Regions from separate parts of the Micrococcus sp. IITD107 genome, predicted to be linked through region 1. Evidence: riboswitches for the same ligand, from Rfam matches in the RefSeq annotation. Region 1 holds a riboswitch; each other region holds the start of a gene.
The links. A riboswitch is a leader RNA that binds a small molecule or an ion and turns the genes downstream of it on or off. The one in region 1 is predicted to bind S-adenosylmethionine.
Positions count from the first base shown of each region.

Region 1 (4,474 bases):
TCACGCCTGCGACTTTGCGTACCGACTGCCGGTACGACAAGTCGCAGAGGTGACGCAGAACGCCGGGGCAGCGTCCAGACGGCCACGGCACCCCCACAACGAGGCCGGCCCAGCACCTGCCCAGCGTGGTGCTGGGAGGTGCTGGGCCGTCGTCGGGAAGCCGGCGGAGCCGGGTCCGGAGCTGCGGGCGTGCCTGCCGGATCAGAAGGCCGGGGTCACGTCACCGTTGGGCCAGGTCTCCTCGATGTAGTCCTTGACCTCCGGGGAGTGGAGCAGCTCGTCGAGCTTCTCGATGGCCGGGGTCTTCTCGCCCGCGCGCCAGGCCAGGAAGTTGGCGTAGGGGTTGTTCTCCACCGACTCCACGATCACGGCGTCATCCGTGCTCATCCCGGCCTGCAGGATGAAGTTGCCGTTGATGATGGCCAGGTCGATCTGCGGGTCCTGGACGATCTGGACCAGGATCTCGGGCTGGTTCTCCTCGAACTTCAGGCCCTTGGGGTTCTGCTCGTCGGTCAGGGACAGGGCGGCGGAGTCCTCTTCGATCCCGGAGAGCAGCCCGGCGGTCTCGAGCATCTTCAGGGCGCGGGGCTGGTTGCCCGGGTCATTGGTGATGGCGATGGTGGCGCCGTCCGGGATGGACTCGGGGGAGTCGTGCTTCTCCGAGAACCCGGCGTAGGGCTCGATGTGCACCCCGGCGCCGTGCTCGAACTCGTAGCCCTTCTCCTTGACCTGGGCGTTGAAGAACGGCTCGTGCATGTAGTAGTTCGCGTCCGTGGAGCCCTCATCCAGGGAGATGTTGGGCAGCTGGTAGTCGTCGAACTCCTCGATCTCCAGGTCGATCCCGGCGTCCTCGGCCAGGTTCTCGTCCACGAACTCCAGCACGCGGGCGTGCGGGACCGGGTTGGCGCCGACCTTGACCACGGTGCGGTTGGCCGGGTCCAGGGTGGCGTCAGCGGACGGGGCGGTGTCCCCGCCACCGGCGCCGCAGGCGGCCAGTGCGCCGGCCAGGGTCAGTCCGCCCAGGCCCAGCAGCAGGCGGCGGTTCAGGGGAGTGCGGGGGGTGTTCAGATTCGACTGGTTCGACATGGTCTTGGCCTTTCGTGCCGAGGGTGCGGAGGGGTACAGGAAGGTCAGAGGTATAGGACGTTCAGGGTGTGCAGGAGGTCAGGACGTGCGGCCGGGGCCGTGCCCGTCAGCGGTGGTCCACGCGGCGGATGATCAGGTCGCCGATCCACTGGATCAGCTGGACCAGCAGGACGATGATCACGATGATCACCAGCATCACGCCGGGGTCCCAGCGCTGGTAGCCGTAGTTGTAGGCCAGTCGGCCCAGGCCGCCGCCGCCGATCAGACCGGCCATGGCCGAGTAGCCCACCAGGGTGACCAGCGTGGTGGTCACCGAGGCGACCAGGCCCGGCATGGCCTCCGGGAGCATGACCTTGCGGATGATCTGACCGCGCGTGGAACCCATCACCCGGGCGGCGTCCACCGTCCCTGAGGGCACCTCCCGCAGCGAGGTCTCCACCAGACGCGCGAAGAACGGCACGGTGGCGATCGTCAGAGACACGCAGGCGGCGATCGGCCCGATGGCCGTGCCCACCAGCCACTGCGTGAACGGGATCAGCGCGAGCATCAGGATGGCGTACGGGATGGAGCGGGTAATGTTCACGACCACCGCGGAGAGCAGCGCGTTCAGCCAGCGCACGGGGCGCAGTCCCGCGGGGGAGGTGACGTGCAGGACCACGCCCAGGGCGCCGCCGATCAGCACGGTCAGCACTCCGGAGATCGCCACCATCTGCAGGGTCTCCACCAGTGCCTCGGGCAGCGCGTTGGTGGTGACGGGGTTCTCGATCAGTTCGGTCAACCAGTTCACTGGGCACCTCCGAGGGTCTGGGCGGTGTCCTGGGCGGCCTCCAGCTGGGTGCGTGTGCGCACCTGGGCCCGGAAGTCCCACTCCTTCAGGAAGTCCACGACGACGGCCGCATCAGCGGGTGCTTCGGCACCGGCAGGTCTGGGGCCGGGATCCGGCAGGGAGAGCAGATAGTGGGAGAAGCGCTCCCCGGCCAGGTCCTCGATGGACCCGGCGACCACCCGGACGGGCTGGTCGAAGCGGTTCTCGATCAGGCTGGCCACCGGGATGCCGGCGCTCTCACCGCGGCCGAGCACCTCCACGAGGGTGCCCTCGGTGTCCAGGGCGGACTCGGGCAGGGGCAGCAGCGCCGCGGAGAGCCGGTGGTCCAAGCGGGAGGCCACATCGGCCAGGGGACCGCCCTCCACGATCCGTCCAGCCTCCAGCAGGGAGACGGAGTCGCAGAGGCGCTTGACCACGTGCATCTCATGGGTGATGACCAGCACGGTCAGCCCCAGGCGGGAGGAGAGGCCCCGGATCAGCTCCAGGATCCCGTCCGTGGTGGCCGGGTCCAGGGCAGAGGTGGGCTCATCGCACAGCAGGATGTCCGGCTCGGTGGCCAGGGCCCGGGCGATGCCCACGCGCTGACGCTGGCCGCCGGAGAGCTGGGCGGGGTAGGAGTTCTCGAAGCCCTCCAGGCCCACCAGGCTCAGCAGCTCCTGGGCGCGGGCCCGGCGTGCGGTCTTGTCCTTGCCGGTGACCTCCAGCGGGTAGGCCACGTTGTCCAGGGCGGTGCGGGAGGAGAGCAGATTGGCGTGCTGGAAGACCATGCCGATCCGCCGGCGGGCCTTCAGCAGGTCCCGGTCGCTGACGGAAGCGAGGTCAGCACCGTTGATGGACACGCTGCCCTCGGTGGGCCGGTCCAGCAGGGTCAGGCAGCGCACCAGGGTGGACTTGCCGGCGCCGGAGTGCCCGATGATCCCGTGCACGTCACCGGCGGGGACCTCCAGGTCCACGCCGTCCAAGGCGGTGATGGTGCGCGAGCCCTGGGGGTAGAGCTTGCGCAGTCCCCGGATGGAGATCATCGGCGCCGCAGTCGCGGCAGAGCCGGGCGGGGTGTTTCGGGCAACGTCAGACACAGTGGAAACTCCTTCCATCGTTCCTGGCGGTAGCACCTGCGCCGGCCCCTGTGGGGGTGCGTGGTTGCTGCGGCGTCCTCGATCCAGGTCTCTCAGCCGCTCTTGATGGGATGCGGTCCGCTGGGCGTGGACCGGTGGGTCTCACGCCGGCAACGTGCCGCGTCGAGTCAGTCTAGCGGCCGAGGGGCCCGCTCATGCGCACTGTGTCCTCTACGTCACAACGCACGCTGGACGGGCCACTCACCTTTGACCACGGCGGCGGGGTCCTTGCGGCGCAGGTACTCCTGGAAGCTGGCCGACTGCTCGGCCTTCCACCGGATCTGCTCTTCATGCAGCTGCTCGAGGGCCACCCGGACCTGCGGGTAGCGCCGGGCCAGGGCATCAGCCACCCCGACGGCGGCCAGCGAGTCAGCCGCGGAGGTATGGGCATCCAGCAGGGGCACCCCGTAATGGGCGCTGACGTCCGTCAGGGTCCGCTTGCCCTTGCGGAAACGGTCCACCTGCTTGTCGATCACATACGGATCCACCACCGGGACAGGGGAGAGCGGGGGCAAGCCATGACGGACCAGCTCCCGGTCCATCACCGTGAAGTCGTAGACGGCGTTGAACGCAATCACCGGGATGCCGGTGGTGAACATGTCCCGCAGGGTCTCACCGATCTCGGCTACCGCCACCGGGGCGGGCATGCCCTCGGCCTGGGCCTTCTCCGTGGTGACCCCGTGCACGGCAGCGGCCTCGGCGGGGATCGGCACTCCCGGGTCCACCAGCCACTCATAGGAGGCGGCCGGCTGACCCGTGGGGTCCACGAGCACCAGGGAGGCGGTCACGATCCGCGCGGTGTGCGGGTCACGCCCCGTGGTCTCCAGATCGAAACCGGCACGCAATCGCTCATGCCAGGGGCCGTCGTCGTGCCCAGGGGGAACGGTGGCGGGCGCGGCGGGCTCAGGGGCGGCAGGCTGTTCGAAGCTCACCTGGCCCACGCTACCGGCAGGGACGGACATCGTGACGTCACCCACAGGGGGATGTGCACGCCTACCCTGGACGGATGCGCCCGTTGAGCATCGAGCCCGGCCCCGGGATCCCCGGGGGAGCTGTGGTGCCCGCGGCCGAGCTCACGGAGCAGTTCGCGCGCTCGTCCGGACCCGGCGGGCAGGGCGTGAACACCACGGACAGCAAGGTCCAGCTCTTCCTGGACCTGGCCACCACCACGGCGTTCACCGAGGCCCAGCGCCAGCGGGTGCTGCGGAACCTGGAGCATCGGCTGGCCGGCACGGTCCTGATGGTGGAGGCCTCCGAGCAGCGCGCCCAGGTGCGGAACCGGACCGCCGCCCGCCAACGGATGGCCGAGCTGTTGCGTGAGGCCCTGGCCCCACCACCCCCGGCGCGGCGGGCCACCCGTCCCACCCGGGGATCGGTGCGGCGCCGACTGGCGGCCAAGCAGCGCCGCTCCGAGATCAAGGATGCCCGGCGCAAGCCCCGCGACGAC
Region 1 covers NZ_JBHFFN010000002.1:501,728-506,201, forward strand. The annotation lists gene ACEXHE_RS06695 (MetQ/NlpA family ABC transporter substrate-binding protein) at 202-1,086, opposite strand; gene ACEXHE_RS06700 (methionine ABC transporter permease) at 1,193-1,873, opposite strand; gene ACEXHE_RS06705 (methionine ABC transporter ATP-binding protein) at 1,870-2,934, opposite strand; SAM riboswitch class I at 3,000-3,100, opposite strand; gene ACEXHE_RS06710 (3'-5' exonuclease) at 3,204-3,959, opposite strand; gene arfB (alternative ribosome rescue aminoacyl-tRNA hydrolase ArfB) at 4,034-4,474, shown strand, end outside.

Region 2 (4,474 bases), on a different contig from region 1:
TCCGCCGAGGTGCACCGTGAACCAGTCCCAGCCGCCGACTGCTTCTGACTCCAATTCCGTCAGCTCCCTGGCGCCGAACGTCCCTGCCGATCTGGCACGGGACGTGATCGAGTTCCGTCGGCAGCTGCACGGACACCCTGAGCTGGACCTGGATCTGCCCCGCACCCAGGCGGCTGTGCTGGAACGGCTCGCCCGCCTGCAGCAGCAGCTGGGCGATGACCCGCGCACCGGCCAGCCCGTGCTGGAGGTGACCGTGGGCCGGGAGCTGAGCTCCGTCGTCGTGGTCCTGCGGGGAGGCGCCCCCGTGCCGGAGGGGACCCGCCGGCCCGTGGTGCTGCTGCGCGGGGACATGGACGCGCTGCCGGTGACCGAGGAGACCGGGCTGGACTATGCGCCCGAGGTGCCCGGGACCATGCACGCCTGCGGACACGACCTGCACACCGCCGGGCTCTACGGCGCGCTGGCCTGGCTGGGACAGCGCCGGGAGGAGCTGGTGGCCGATGTGGTGGGCATGTTCCAGCCGGGGGAGGAGACCGATGGCGGCGCGAAGCGGATGATCGAGGAGGGGCTGCTCGAGGCCGCCGGGCAGCCCGTGGACACCGCCTACGCGATCCACGTGTACTCCGCCAAGTACCCGCACGGCATGCTGGTCAGCCGCCCCGGTCCCATCCAGGCCGGCTGTGATGACCTGATCGTCACGGTGCAGGGCAACGGCGGGCACGGCTCGGTGCCGCACCTGGCCCAGGACCCGGTTCCGGTGGCGGCCGAGATGGTGATGGCGCTGCAGTCGCTGGTGACCCGGCAGTTCGACGCGTTCGACCCCGTGGTGGCCACCGTGGGTCACCTGACCGCGGGGACGGCGGCGAACATCATCCCGGACACCGCCACCCTGGGGATCACCCTGCGCACGTTCTCGGCGGAGTCGCGGGAGCGGCTGATCCCGGCGGTGGAGCGGATGGCCCACGGGATCGCCGCCGCCCACGGGATGACTGCGGACGTGCGGCCTGACTGCGAGTTCCCGGTCACCGTGAACGACCCCGCCGCGGTGGAGTTCGCCCGCGAGGTGATCGAGGACCTGTACGGGCCGGAGTCCTACCTGGACCTTCCGGAGGCCGAGCCGGGCAGCGAGGACTTCTCCGAGGTGCTCCAGCGCGTGCCCGGGGCCTACATCCTGCTGGGTGCGGTGCCGGAGGGGCAGGACCCGGAGACGGCCGAGAGCAACCACTCACCCCGGGCCGTGTTCGACGACGCTGTGCTGCCCCGCGCCGTGGAGGTGCTGGCCGAACTGGCCCTGCGCACCCCCGCCGTGCAGGACCCGGACCAGGCCGCCGGGACAGACGCCTGATCAGTCCCGGCTCACGGTGAACGTGGCCACCCCGTGGGCCACCGGATCTCCGTCCTGGGTGGAGACTTCTTCCTCCACCATCACCAGCTTCCCGCCGCGCTTGCGCACCTCGGCAGTGGCCGTCAGGGTGTCTCCGACCCGGCCAGGGTTCAGGTAGGTGACGGCGAGCTGGGCGGTGGCGGTCTTCTCGCTCTCCTCCAGCCCGTCCCGCACAGCCTCGCCCATGGCGGCGTCCAGCAGCGTGGCGACCAGCCCTCCCTGGACACCCCCGTCTGCGTCACACGACGCCATGTGACGGCGCTCTCCGTCCCGTGCCGCCTAGTCTGACCGCATCACCATCCAGAGCGGCTGAGAGACCTGGCTCCGTGACGCCGCAGCAACCCGTGGGGCCTCCCCGACGGGTGCTACCGCCAGGACCGATGGAGACCCGGTCCCGCATCGCCCGGCCTTGAGCCGCGTCGGCGGGCACCGCGATTCGTCGGTGTGACCGAGAGGACCGCCGCATGTGCACCGCCTACACCGCCCTGTCCGCCCGCTTCCAGCCGCTCTTCGACCAGATCGCGGCCGGATCGCTGGAACGGGACCTGGAGCGCCGGTTGCCGTTCGAGGAGGTGCGGATGCTGGACGAGGCCGGGTTCGGAGCCCTCCGCGTCCCCGTGGCCCAGGGCGGGGCGGGTGCGAGCATCGAGGACTTCATCCGCCTGCTGATCGACCTGGCTGAGGCGGATTCGAACATCGCCCACCTGTACCGCTCCCACGCCGGCTTCGTGGAGTCCCTCCGCTTCCTTCCCGACGACGTCCAGGCCACCTGGTATGCACGGGTCCTGGCCGGTGTCACGGTGGGGAACGCGTCCACCGAGAAGGGCGGGAACCGTCTGGGGACGCTCAACACAGTGCTGCGGCCCACCGAGGACGGGTGGACGCTGAACGGCCGGAAGTTCTACGCCACCGGCTCGATCTTCTCCGACTACACCCGGGTCTCCGCGGCGGTGCAGGACGCAGACGGGACGGTGCAGCCCGGACGCCGGTTCGCCCTGGTGCCCACCGATGCGGACGGCGTCACCCTGGAGGACGACTGGGACGGGTTCGGGCAGAAGCTGACCGGCACCGGCACCGCCGTGTTCGATCAGGTCCAGCTCCCGGAGGACGCCGTGCTGGGCCGCACCGTGGGGACCCCGGAGGCCATTCATGAGGCAGGGTTCTTCCAGCTGGTGCTGCTGGCGGTGCTGGCCGGGATCGCCCGGGCGGCCCGCCGGGACGCCGCCGCTACGGTGGCCGGCCGGGCGCGCACGTTCAACACCGGCTCCGGCTTGCCGTTCCGGGAGGATCCGCTCATCCAGGAGGCCACCGGCCGGATCGCGGCCTCGGCCTTCTCCGCCGAGGCCACGGTGCTGCACGCGGCCCGTGCCTTCGACGACGCCCTGGCGGCGGCCGCCGCCACCGGAGCTGACCGCTTCGGCCACCAGGGTGAGGTGCCCCGGGAGCTGCATCTGGCGGAGGTCGCCGTAGAGCACGCCCAGGTGACCGTGCCGGAGCTGGCCCTGCGTGCGGCCCAGGACCTGTTCCTGACGGTGGGCGCCTCGGCCACTTCCACGTCCAAGGGGCTGGACCGCCACTGGCGCAACGCCCAGACGGTGGCCACCCACAACCCGATCGCCTTCCGCGCCCGGGCCCTGGGGGACTACTGGATCAACGGCACCCTGCCGGAGGGGCTGAACGCCATCGGTGACGCAGCCCCCTCCCCGGCGGCGGGGGCGGTCAGCCCCGGCCGGTGAAGTTCGGCTTGCGCTTCTCCTGGAAGGCGGCGAACCCCTCGGAGTAGTCGGCGGTGCCGCAGAGGTCGCCCTGGGTCCGGTTCTCCTTCTCCACCGAGTCCCACAGGCCCATCCGCTCGTCGCGGACCTGGGCCACCAGGGCGCGAGAGGCCAGGAACGCCTGCGTGGCGCCCTGGGCCGCGGCGGCGGCCTTGGTCCGGGTGAACTCCAGCAGCTCATCGGCCGGAACGGACCGGGAGAACAGCCCGGAGCGCACAGCCTCGTCGCCGCTCATCAGCTCCGCGGTGTAGATCAGGTCCAGGGTGCGGTGGGCGCCCAGCCGTTCGGTGAACAGCGCGTGCCCGCCGGAGTCCAGGGTGGCGCCCAGGTTGGCGAACGGGGAGCCGATCTTGGCGGTGTCTGCCACGTAGACCACGTCGGTGGCGATGGCCAGGCCCAGGCCCACGCCCAGGCAGGCACCCTGCACGGCGGCGAAGGTCGGTGCCGGGAAGTCGGCCATCTGCCGCAGCACGGGGGTGACCTTCTGCGCCAGGTAGTCGTAGGCGTCGTCCGTGGCGGGGGTGACGTTGGAGATGTCCCGGCCGGCGCAGAACCCGCGGCCCTCGCCGCGCAGCAGCAGCGCCCGCACGGAGCCCTCCTGGGCCTTCGCCGCGGCCTCGGTGTAGGCGGCGGCGAGGTCGGCCAGGGCCTGCTCGTCCAGCGAGTTCATCTTTTGCGGGGCGTTCAGGGTCACCTCGGCCACGGAGTCCGCCGGGCCGGTGTAGGTCAGCTCGATCATGGGATCAGTCCCTTCAGGAGAGGATCAGGCGTCGAAGTCGACGACCAGTTCCTTGGAGGTCGGGCGGGTCTGGCAGGTCAGCACGTAGCCGCGCTCCACCTCGTCCTTCTCCAGGGCGTAGTTCTCCTCCATCTCGAACTCACCCTTGACCACCTTGGCCCGGCAGGTGCCGCACACGCCGCCGGCGCAGGCGAACGGGGTGTCCGGGCGCACGCGCAGGGCGGCGTTGAGCACCGTCTCGTGGGCGGAGACCGGGGACTCGATCGAGGAGGAGAGCCCGTCCAGACGGAACTCGATGGTGTAGTTCTCACCGGAAGGGTCGGCCACCACGGCACGGCCCTGCTGGCCCTGCGGGCGATCGGGCTGACCGGTGGTGAACAGCTCGAAGCGGATCTTGTCCTCCGGGACGCCGCGCTTGGCCAGGGTGTCCCGGCACATCTGCACCAGCTCGAACGGGCCGCACAGGAACCATTCGTCGGCCTCGGTCACCCGCACCACATGGTTCAGCAGCTCGTCCAGCTTGTCCTGGTCGATCCGCCCGGACATCAGGGGGCTGATCCGCTGCTCGCGGGAGAG
Region 2 covers NZ_JBHFFN010000009.1:61,009-65,482, forward strand. The annotation lists gene ACEXHE_RS12705 (M20 family metallopeptidase) at 17-1,345, shown strand; gene ACEXHE_RS12710 (PaaI family thioesterase) at 1,346-1,636, opposite strand; SAM riboswitch class I at 1,678-1,771, shown strand; gene ACEXHE_RS12715 (acyl-CoA dehydrogenase family protein) at 1,849-3,120, shown strand; gene ACEXHE_RS12720 (enoyl-CoA hydratase/isomerase family protein) at 3,104-3,898, opposite strand; gene paaE (1,2-phenylacetyl-CoA epoxidase subunit PaaE) at 3,923-4,474, opposite strand, start outside.
Region 2: linked by a shared signal. The riboswitch ahead of ACEXHE_RS12715 (acyl-CoA dehydrogenase family protein) and the one ahead of ACEXHE_RS06705 (methionine ABC transporter ATP-binding protein) in region 1 are both predicted to bind S-adenosylmethionine.

Region 3 (4,474 bases), on a different contig from region 1:
GAGGGCCACCGGGGCCAGGAGGGACTGAACAGGTGGGGTCAGCAGGGGCATGACCCCAGTCTGACACCGTTCACTCACCGCTCCCTGGACAGGTGGAGAATGGAGACTGAGTCACTCTCACCCGTCTCAGCACCGTCTCCGGAAGGACCCCATGCTCTCCCTCACCGATCTGCGCGGCCAGGACGTCGATCCCCTCTCCGTGCTGCCCCGGGCCGAACTGGATGTGAGCTCCGCGGTGGAGACCGTCCGCCCGATCCTGGACCAGGTCCGTGACGGCGGCGTCCAGGCGGTGCTGGACCTGGGAGAGCGTTTCGACGGTGTCCGCCCTCCCTCCCTGCGGGTGCCGGCTGAGGCGCTGGAGCGTGCGCTGGAGCAGCTGGACCCCACGGTCCGTGCGGCCTTGGAGGAGTCCATCAGCCGTGCCCGCCGCGTGCACAGCGCCCAGATGCCGGAGGACTCCACGGTCGAGCTGGGCGAGGGGGCCGTCGTCGTGAACCGCTGGGTGCCGGTGAACCGGGTGGGTCTCTATGTCCCCGGAGGCCGCGCCGTGTACCCCTCCTCGGTGGTGATGAATGTGGTGCCGGCCCAGGCCGCTGGTGTGGCCTCGCTGGCGGTGGCCTCACCCCCGCAGGCCGAGCACGGCGGGCTGCCGCACCCGGTCATCCTGGCCGCCTGTGCCCTGCTGGGTGTGGACGAGGTGTACGCGGCCGGCGGCGCCCAGGCGGTGGCCATGTTCGCGTACGGCGTGAGGGACGACGACGGCACGCAGGTCTGCGCCCCGGTGGACCTGGTGACAGGTCCGGGCAATGTGTATGTGGCCGCGGCCAAGAGGGCGCTGCTGGGGACCATCGGGATCGACGCCGAGGCCGGGCCCACGGAGATCGCCGTGCTGGCTGATGCCACCGCGGACGCCGCCTGGGTGGCCGCGGACCTGATCAGCCAGGCTGAGCACGACCCCCTGGCCGCCTCCGTGCTGATCACCACCTCCCCGGAGCTGGCGGCGGACGTGGTCCGGCAGATCGAGCAGCAGGTGCCCGGCGCGGCCCAGGAGGAGCGGATCCGCCAGGCCCTGGGTGGGGAGCAGTCCGGGATCCTGGTGGTCTCGGACCTGGACACCGCGATCACCGTGGCGGACGCCTACGCCGCCGAGCACCTGGAGGTGCACACCGAGAACGCCGCTGAGGTGGCGGACCGGATCTCCAACGCCGGCGCGGTGTTCGTGGGCGGGCACTCCCCCGTCCCGCTGGGCGACTACTCCTCCGGGTCCAACCACGTGCTGCCCACCGGCGGCTCAGCACGGTTCTCCTCCGGACTGAACACGGTGACGTTCCTGCGCCTGCAGCAGCAGATCCGCTATGCGGAGACCGGACTGAAGGAGCTCGCGGACAACATCTCCGCCCTGGCCGACTCCGAGGGCCTGCCCGCCCACGGCGCGGCCGTGCGGCTGCGGTTCAGCTGAGTGTGACGTTCTGTGGCGTGAAGGCGGCCCCCGTTTCCGGCACCGCGTTCCGGCATGTGGACGGGGCTTTGACCTGCCCCGGGCCGCTGTCCTAGCGTCATACCCAGAATCACGAGTCCCCGCCGATGCAGCCCTGGCTGGCGGGACGGCAACCCTCTCACGCAGTAGTGGGGTGCTCCAGGTGATGATTCGGTCGCTCGGACCACCCCGGGTGACAAGTACAGCGTCACTGAGTCCAGCGGTCCCGTCCGGGCCGCCGGACAGCCCGGACGGGACCGCTCAGCTGAGCAGAATCGCCCTGGCACAGCCGCGCACGTTCAGGAAGGCCTGACCATGACCGCCTTGGCCACTCACGAGTCCACCGCACTGGAGACGGACACCGTCCTCTGCACCGACCTCTCCGCGCTCTCCCTGCGCAACGCGTTCTCCCATTTCCCCTCCGGCGTTGCCGCCCTGGCCGGCTATGCCGACGGCGTCAAGGAGGGGCTCGTGGCCTCCTCCTTCACCGTGGGCGTCTCCCTCGACCCGCCGCTGGTCTCCTTCGCCGTCCAGAACTCCTCCCGCACCTGGCCTCGGCTGCGCCGCGCCGAACGGATCGGCGTCTCCGTGCTGGCCGAGGGGCATGACCAGGTCTGCCGCCAGATGGCCAGCAAGGACGGAGACCGGTTCGCCGGACTCGGCCTGCAGGTCACCGAGGACGGCGCCGTGCTGCTGGAGGGGGCCGCCCTCTGGCTGGAGACCTCCGTCTACGCCGAGCTGCCGGCCGGGGACCACCAGATGGTGCTGCTGCAGGTCCACGGCGTCTCGGACCAGTCCGGCGAGCACGAGCCGCTGGTGTTCCACCGCTCGGCCTTCCGCAACCTGCGCACGGCCGAAGGCAACCAGTGACGAATCAGTAGGACGTCCTGCATCTTTCCCAGCGACCTCCCAGCTGGCTCCAGGCCCACTCCCACACCCGACTCCTACAGTGGTGACTACCTCATCAAGGTGCGAGTGATGACATAGAGGCCCCGGGCCCGGCGAGAATGCGTTCCCCTCACGCAGCCGGCCCGGGGTCTCTCACTGTCTGCCGCCAGGGCACCGAGACACCTGTGCCTGGCCGCTGACTACGATGTCGGAGATGACTCCTCCACCTCCTGCTTCCAGAACCCCGTCCGGCCCCGTCCGCCTGGACGCCTGGCTGTGGGGCGTGCGCATGTACAAGACACGCTCTGCCGCCACCGCCGCGGTCCGTGCCGGCCACGTCCGAGTCAACGGCGCCCCGGTCAAGGCCGCACAGTCTGTGACGGTGGGAGACACCATCCGCCTGCGCCAACCCGGCCGGGAACGGATCCTGGAGGTGACCGGACTGCTCTCCAAACGGGTGGGAGCACCGGAGGCGGTCCGGCACTACATCGACCACTCACCACCGCCTGTCCCCCGGGAGATGATGGCCGTCCCGGTGCGGGAGCGCGGGGCGGGGCGTCCCACCAAACGCGACCGTCGGCAGATGGATCGGTTGCGCGGACGGGACTCCGAACCACCCCTGTGAGAGCAGACGGGTGAACTCTGGGCGAACTCCGTGTCTGCTCTTTTCGGACGGTGTCCAATCACTGAGGAAGCCAGTACCATCGATCTCGAAGTTGTAGTAGCTGTCCGTCTTGAAGCGGTCCACCAGCCGGCCCCCCGGGCCTGTCGGAGTCGTGCAAGCGGTGCAACACATCGCTTCATCCCGCCGGAACACCGGTGGGCGACACCGAATGAAAGGGGCCATCATGGCTACCGGTACCGTCAAGTGGTTCAACGCTGAGAAGGGCTACGGCTTCATCTCTCCGGACGACAACTCCGCTGACATCTTCGTGCACTTCTCCGCCATCGAGGGCTCCGGCTTCAAGGAGCTGCAGGAGGACCAGAAGGTCGAGTTCGAGTCGCAGCAGGGCCCCAAGGGCCTGCAGGCCGCCTCGGTCCGCCCTCTCTGATCTGACTCGACCGCCCGGCTCGCTCTGAGCCGGCACCGGCACACCACGGCCGCTCACCCACCCGGGTGAGCGGCCGTCGTCGTAGTATCCCTGTCCGCCAGAGCACATTAGGGTGGATCCATGGAATTCAGGTATCTCGGCAACAGCGGACTGAAGATCTCAGAGATCATCTACGGCAACTGGCTCACCCACGCCTCCCAGGTGGAGAACGAGATCGCCCACCAGTGCGTGGCCACCGCCCTGGAGCAGGGCATCACCACCTTCGACACGGCGGACACCTACGCCAACACCCAGGCCGAAGTGGTGCTGGGCGAGGCCTTGAAGGGGCAGCGCCGCGAGTCCCTGGAGGTGTTCACCAAGGTCTACTTCCCCACCGGCCCCAAGGGCCCCAATGACACGGGGCTGTCCCGCAAGCACATCATGGAGTCGATCAACGGCTCGCTGCAGCGCCTGCAGATGGACTACGTGGACCTCTACCAGGCCCACCGCTATGACGTGGAGACCCCGCTGGAGGAGACCATGCAGGCCTTCGCCGATGTGGTGCGTGCCGGCAAGGCCCTGTACATCGGCGTCTCCGAATGGCCGGCGGACAAGATCCGGGAGGCCCATGGGATGGCCCGGCAGCTGGGCATCCAGCTGATCTCGAACCAGCCCCAGTACTCCATGCTCTGGCGGGTGATCGAGCCCGAGGTGGTGCCGACCTGTGAGGACCTGGGCGTCTCCCAGATCGTGTGGTCGCCCATGGCCGAAGGCGTGCTGACCGGCAAGTACCTGCCCGGCCAGGAGCCGCCGGCCGGATCCCGCGCCACCGACGAGAAGGGCGGCGGGAAGAAGATGATCGCCGGCTGGATGCGCGACGAGGTCCTCACCGCCGTGCAGAAGCTCAAGCCCGTGGCGGACAACGTGGGCTGCACCATGGGTCAGCTGGCCATCGCCTGGGTGCTGAAGAACCCCAATGTGGCCGGCGCGCTGGTGGGCGCCTCGCGTCCGGAGCAGCTGGTCGAGAACGTCAAGGCCTCCGGCCTGTACCTGGACGACTCGACCATGGCGGCCGTGG
Region 3 covers NZ_JBHFFN010000004.1:97,715-102,188, forward strand. The annotation lists gene ACEXHE_RS08755 (mechanosensitive ion channel family protein) at 1-51, opposite strand, end outside; gene hisD (histidinol dehydrogenase) at 152-1,459, shown strand; SAM riboswitch class IV at 1,567-1,686, shown strand; gene ACEXHE_RS08765 (flavin reductase family protein) at 1,793-2,347, shown strand; gene ACEXHE_RS08770 (RNA-binding S4 domain-containing protein) at 2,580-2,990, shown strand; gene ACEXHE_RS08775 (cold-shock protein) at 3,214-3,417, shown strand; gene ACEXHE_RS08780 (aldo/keto reductase family protein) at 3,538-4,474, shown strand, end outside.
Region 3: linked by a shared signal. The riboswitch ahead of ACEXHE_RS08765 (flavin reductase family protein) and the one ahead of ACEXHE_RS06705 (methionine ABC transporter ATP-binding protein) in region 1 are both predicted to bind S-adenosylmethionine.

Region 4 (4,474 bases), on a different contig from region 1:
GCCTGGTAGACGCGGACGTACAGGGCGTCGACCACGTCCTCGGGCAGCTGCAGGCCCACGGCGCCCAGCGAGCCCTCGCGTTCCAGCACACCGCCGAGGGCGGCGACCACGGAGTCGAAGGCCGCCCTGGCGGCGAACGCGGCCGAAGACAGCTCGCCCACGACCTGCAGCACCTGGGCGTCGTCGCGGGGCAGCTCGGCGGCACCGTGGGAGAAGCTGCGACGGCGCCCGCGGACGTACTCGGCGGCGTCGCGCACGATGGCTTCCCCAATCCCGGTCAGGGCGGCCAGGTGCAGGAACTGCCAAGCCGCCTGACCGGTGGCCACGCGGGTTCCGTCGTCGAGCCCGCCGTCGAAGACCTCTTCCTCCGCGACGGGCGTGCTCTCGAAGACGGTGGTGCCGGAGGCGGTGAGCTGCTGGCCGAAGCCGTCCCAGTCGTCCAGCAGGGTCACGCCCGGCGCGTCAGCCGCCACGATCGCGGCGGTCTCCTCGCCCTCAGCGTCCACCGCCGCGACGATGATCCAGTCGGCGTACAGCGTGCCGGTCGAGTAGTACTTCGTGCCGTTCAGCCGCCAGGTGCCCTCCGCATCGCGGGTCAGCGTAGTGGTGCCCTCCCCCACCGCGTTGTTGATCTCGGTGATGGCATTCCCGACGACGGCGCCCTCCGCAATCCGGCGCAGCCAGCGCTCGCGGTAGGCCGGGTTCGGGTGGCCCAGCACGGACTCCTGGTTGATCAGGTGTGCACGCAGTGCCTGGACGATGCTGGAGTCGGCACGGGCCAGCTCCACGATCAGCTCGGCCTGTTCGGCGAAGGACAGTCCTGCCCCGCCGTACTCGGTCGGCACGCGCAGGGAGGTGAAGCCGGCCGCGGCCAGTCGGCGCACGACCTCCGGGTCGATCACGTGGTCGGCTTCGCGCTCCACCGCGGTGGCGGCGATGCCGGCGAACTCCGGGGCCAGGCGTTCGCGGAGTGCGGCCAGCTTCTCAGAGCCGGCGTTCGCGGTCTTGATGGTCTGGGTGGTCTCGGTCTGAGCGGTCATCATGCTCCCTGAGTGGTCTGAGCGGCGGCGGCTGCGGCGTTCGGGTCGGAGTTGCGGGCGGTGGAGTGGAACGGCGGGGTGATGCCGTTGATCCGGTAGTTTCCCACCGCCTGGACGCGGTAGATCAGCGGGGTGTGGCTGGCGATCGTGCGGGCGTTGAGCCAGTGGCGGTGCAGGTGCTTTCCGGTGTCGACTGTGGAGGCACCGCCGGACTCGAAAATCTGGTTGGTCGCCTGAAGGATCAGCTCGGAGACCACCGCGGTGGTCTCCGACAGGGCAATGTTCGCCTCGGTGTGGGCCTGGATGACCACCGGGTCCTCCAGGTCGGTGTGGCCGCCGACGGCGCGGAAGGACTTCTCCGCCACGGCGGCCGCCCCGGCCACGGCGAACCGGGCCACCGAGACCTTGGCCGATACCGCGCCGATGACCTCGTGCACCAGGGGGTCCTGAGCGGGGGTCTCGGCGGCGGCGTGGTTGTACGTCCGTCGGCGCTCGCGCACGAACTGGGTGATCTGGTGCAACGCGTTCTGACCGATCCCGGTCTGGGTGGCGGCCAGGACGATCCACAGCACGGTGTAGGCCAGCACTCCCGTAGGGGTGTCGAACTCCTGGAGCCGGTGGGGGTAGACCGGCACGTCGTCGAAGGTGGTGGTGCCTGAGGCGGTTAGGCGCTGACCAAATCCGGACCAGTCATCGATCCGGCGCACACCGGGGTCGGTGGCGTCGACGATGGTGAAGTAGACGGCGTCGTCGTCGCCGTTCTGGCCCGGCTGGGTGGCGGTCACCAGCAGGTAGTCGGCGAACAGTGCCCCAGTGGAGTAGAACTTGTCCCCGGTGATGTGGGCCAGCGGGGTCGGTCCCTCGGCGGCGGGAGCTGCCGCCGGGTCGACGGGGGTCCAGATGACCGGTCGCTTGCCAGCAGACGGGGGAAGCTCGACCAGGGCATTGCCGAAGATCTTGCCCTCGGCGACCTGGCCGATCCACCAGTCCGAGACCTCGCCCTGCGACTCGGCCTCGTGCTGCTCGGTGAACATGTAGTGCCCGTGCAGGGCCTGAGGCAGGTTGGAGTCGGCGGCAGCTAGATCCACCAACAGCAGGGCCAGCTGAGGCAGGCTCGCCCCGATGCCACCACGCTCGTGGGAGAGGCGGACCCGGGTGAAGCCGCTCTGGCGCAGCAGCTCGATGGCGTCGAACGCCAAGGTGTGGTCCTGTTCGCGCTGGTCGGAACCTGCAGCGATCGCGGCGAAGACCGGGGCGAAGTGGGCGGTGAGCTGCTCGTCGGTGGGAGCGTTCTCCCCCACGGCCTGGCGCAGCTGCTCGAAGGTGGCGGACGCCGCGCTGACGGTAGCGGCATCGGTGGACGCGTCGGGTTGATGCAGTAAAGTCACGGAGCTGACCTTCCGGTGGATCAGCGCACCGCAGGACCAGCGGGACAGTTCACGAGCAGGCCGGAAGACGAGTCAGTCGGGTGCCCACGGGAGCGCCGTACTTGCCGGTCACGTTCGTGCCGACCGAATCATCACCTGGAGCACCCCGCTACAGCGAGAGGGTTGCTGTCCGGCCAGCCAGGGCTTCGCACCGGAACTCGTGATTCTGTGCCTGACCCTAGGCGCGCCCGGCGAGGGGTGTCCAGTGGGCCCCGTCACGGGCCGTCATGTTCGCCGCGTCCTCCGCGGGGACGCGCTCAGCGCAGGTCGAACAGGTCCCGCAGCTCGTCCAGCGACCCCGGCACCACCGAGTAGTGCGCCCAGCGCCCGCGCTGCTCCCGGGTGAGCAGCCCAGCTTCCACGAGCTTCTTCAGGTGGTGAGAGACAGTGGGCTGGGAGAGCCCGACGTCGGCCCCCAGGTCACAGGAGCAGACCTCGCCACAGCCTCGGCTCGCCAGATGCGAGAGCAGCTGGAGCCGGGACGGATCCGCCAGCGCCTTGAGCTTGACGCTGAGCCGTTCGGCATCGGGCCGCCCCAGCGGCGTCCTGCCCAGGCAACAGCCGCCCTCCGAGGACCTCTCGTCAGCTGCTTCGTCACCTGCGCAGCACGGAGGCGGACCCTTCAGCGGAAGATGCGTGGCCGTCGTCGTGGTGGTCATCACCTCACCATACATTGACGACCATCAATATGTCAGGCATCCTGAACCTGCCCCGCTCCCGCCGACCGAAGGCCCACCAGATGACCACCGCACCACCGCAGCCTGCGCCCACGGACACCCCGGTGGCCGCACGGATGTCCTTCCTCGACCGTTACCTGGCGGTCTGGATCCTGCTCGCCATGGGCGCCGGACTGGCGCTGGGCGCCCTGATCCCCGGTCTGGACCAGGCGCTGGAGTCGGTCCAGGTGATGGGGATGTCCCTGCCGATCGCCGTCGGTCTGCTGGTGATGATGTACCCCGTGCTGGCCAAGGTGAGGTACGACCAGACCCACCGCGTGACCGGGGACAGGCGACTGCTGGCCCTGTCCCTGGTGCTGAACTGGATCATCGGCCCGGCACTGATGTTCGCCCTGGCCTGGGCGTTCCTGCCGGACCACCCGGAGTACCGGACCGGGCTGATCATCGTGGGGCTGGCCCGGTGCATCGCCATGGTGCTGATCTGGAACGACCTCGCCTGCGGGGACCGGGAGGCCGCGGCCGTGCTGGTGTTCATCAACTCGGTGTTCCAGGTGATCGCGTTCTCCGGGCTGGGCTGGTTCTACCTGCAGGTGCTGCCGGGCTGGCTGGGACTGCCCACCACCGGCGTGGACTTCAGCGTCTGGGCGATCTTCCTCTCGGTGCTGGTGTTCCTGGGCATCCCGCTGCTGGCCGGGTTCCTCACCCGCACGGTCGGTGAGCGCGCGAAGGGACGGACCTGGTACGAGGAGCGGTTCCTGCCGCGGATCGGCCCGTGGGCGCTGTACGGACTGCTGTTCACCATCGTCACCCTCTTCGCCCTGCAGGGGGACGCGATCCTCTCCCAGCCGCTGGACGTCGCCCGGATCGCCATCCCGCTGGTGGTCTACTTCGTGGTGATGTTCCTGGGTTCGCTGCTGCTCTCCCGCGCCGTCGGTCTGGACTACGCCCGCTCCACCACGGTGGCCTTCACCGCCTCGGGCAACAACTTCGAGCTGGCCATCGCGGTCTCCATCGCCACGTTCGGCGTGACCTCGGGCCAGGCGCTGGCCGGCGTGGTCGGTCCCCTGATCGAGGTGCCGATCTTGATTGGGCTGGTCTACGTGGCGATCTGGCTGGCACCGAAGCTGTTCCCCGGCGACCCGAGCATGCCGGACCGGGCGCCCGCAGTCTCCGCCTCCACCGCCACCACCGACTCCGGAAAGGACATCCGATGAACCCCTTAGTCCTGTTCATCTGCAATTCCAACGCCGGCAAGTCCCAGATGGCCGGCGCCCTGATGCGGCAGCAGGCCGCCGAGCGGGGGATGGACGTGGAGGTGCACACCGCCGGC
Region 4 covers NZ_JBHFFN010000003.1:156,098-160,571, forward strand. The annotation lists gene ACEXHE_RS07700 (acyl-CoA dehydrogenase family protein) at 1-1,040, opposite strand, end outside; gene ACEXHE_RS07705 (acyl-CoA dehydrogenase) at 1,040-2,428, opposite strand; SAM riboswitch class IV at 2,521-2,633, opposite strand; gene ACEXHE_RS07710 (helix-turn-helix transcriptional regulator) at 2,725-3,126, opposite strand; gene arsB (ACR3 family arsenite efflux transporter) at 3,207-4,358, shown strand; partial or broken gene ACEXHE_RS07720 (low molecular weight phosphatase family protein) at 4,355-4,474, shown strand, end outside.
Region 4: linked by a shared signal. The riboswitch ahead of ACEXHE_RS07705 (acyl-CoA dehydrogenase) and the one ahead of ACEXHE_RS06705 (methionine ABC transporter ATP-binding protein) in region 1 are both predicted to bind S-adenosylmethionine.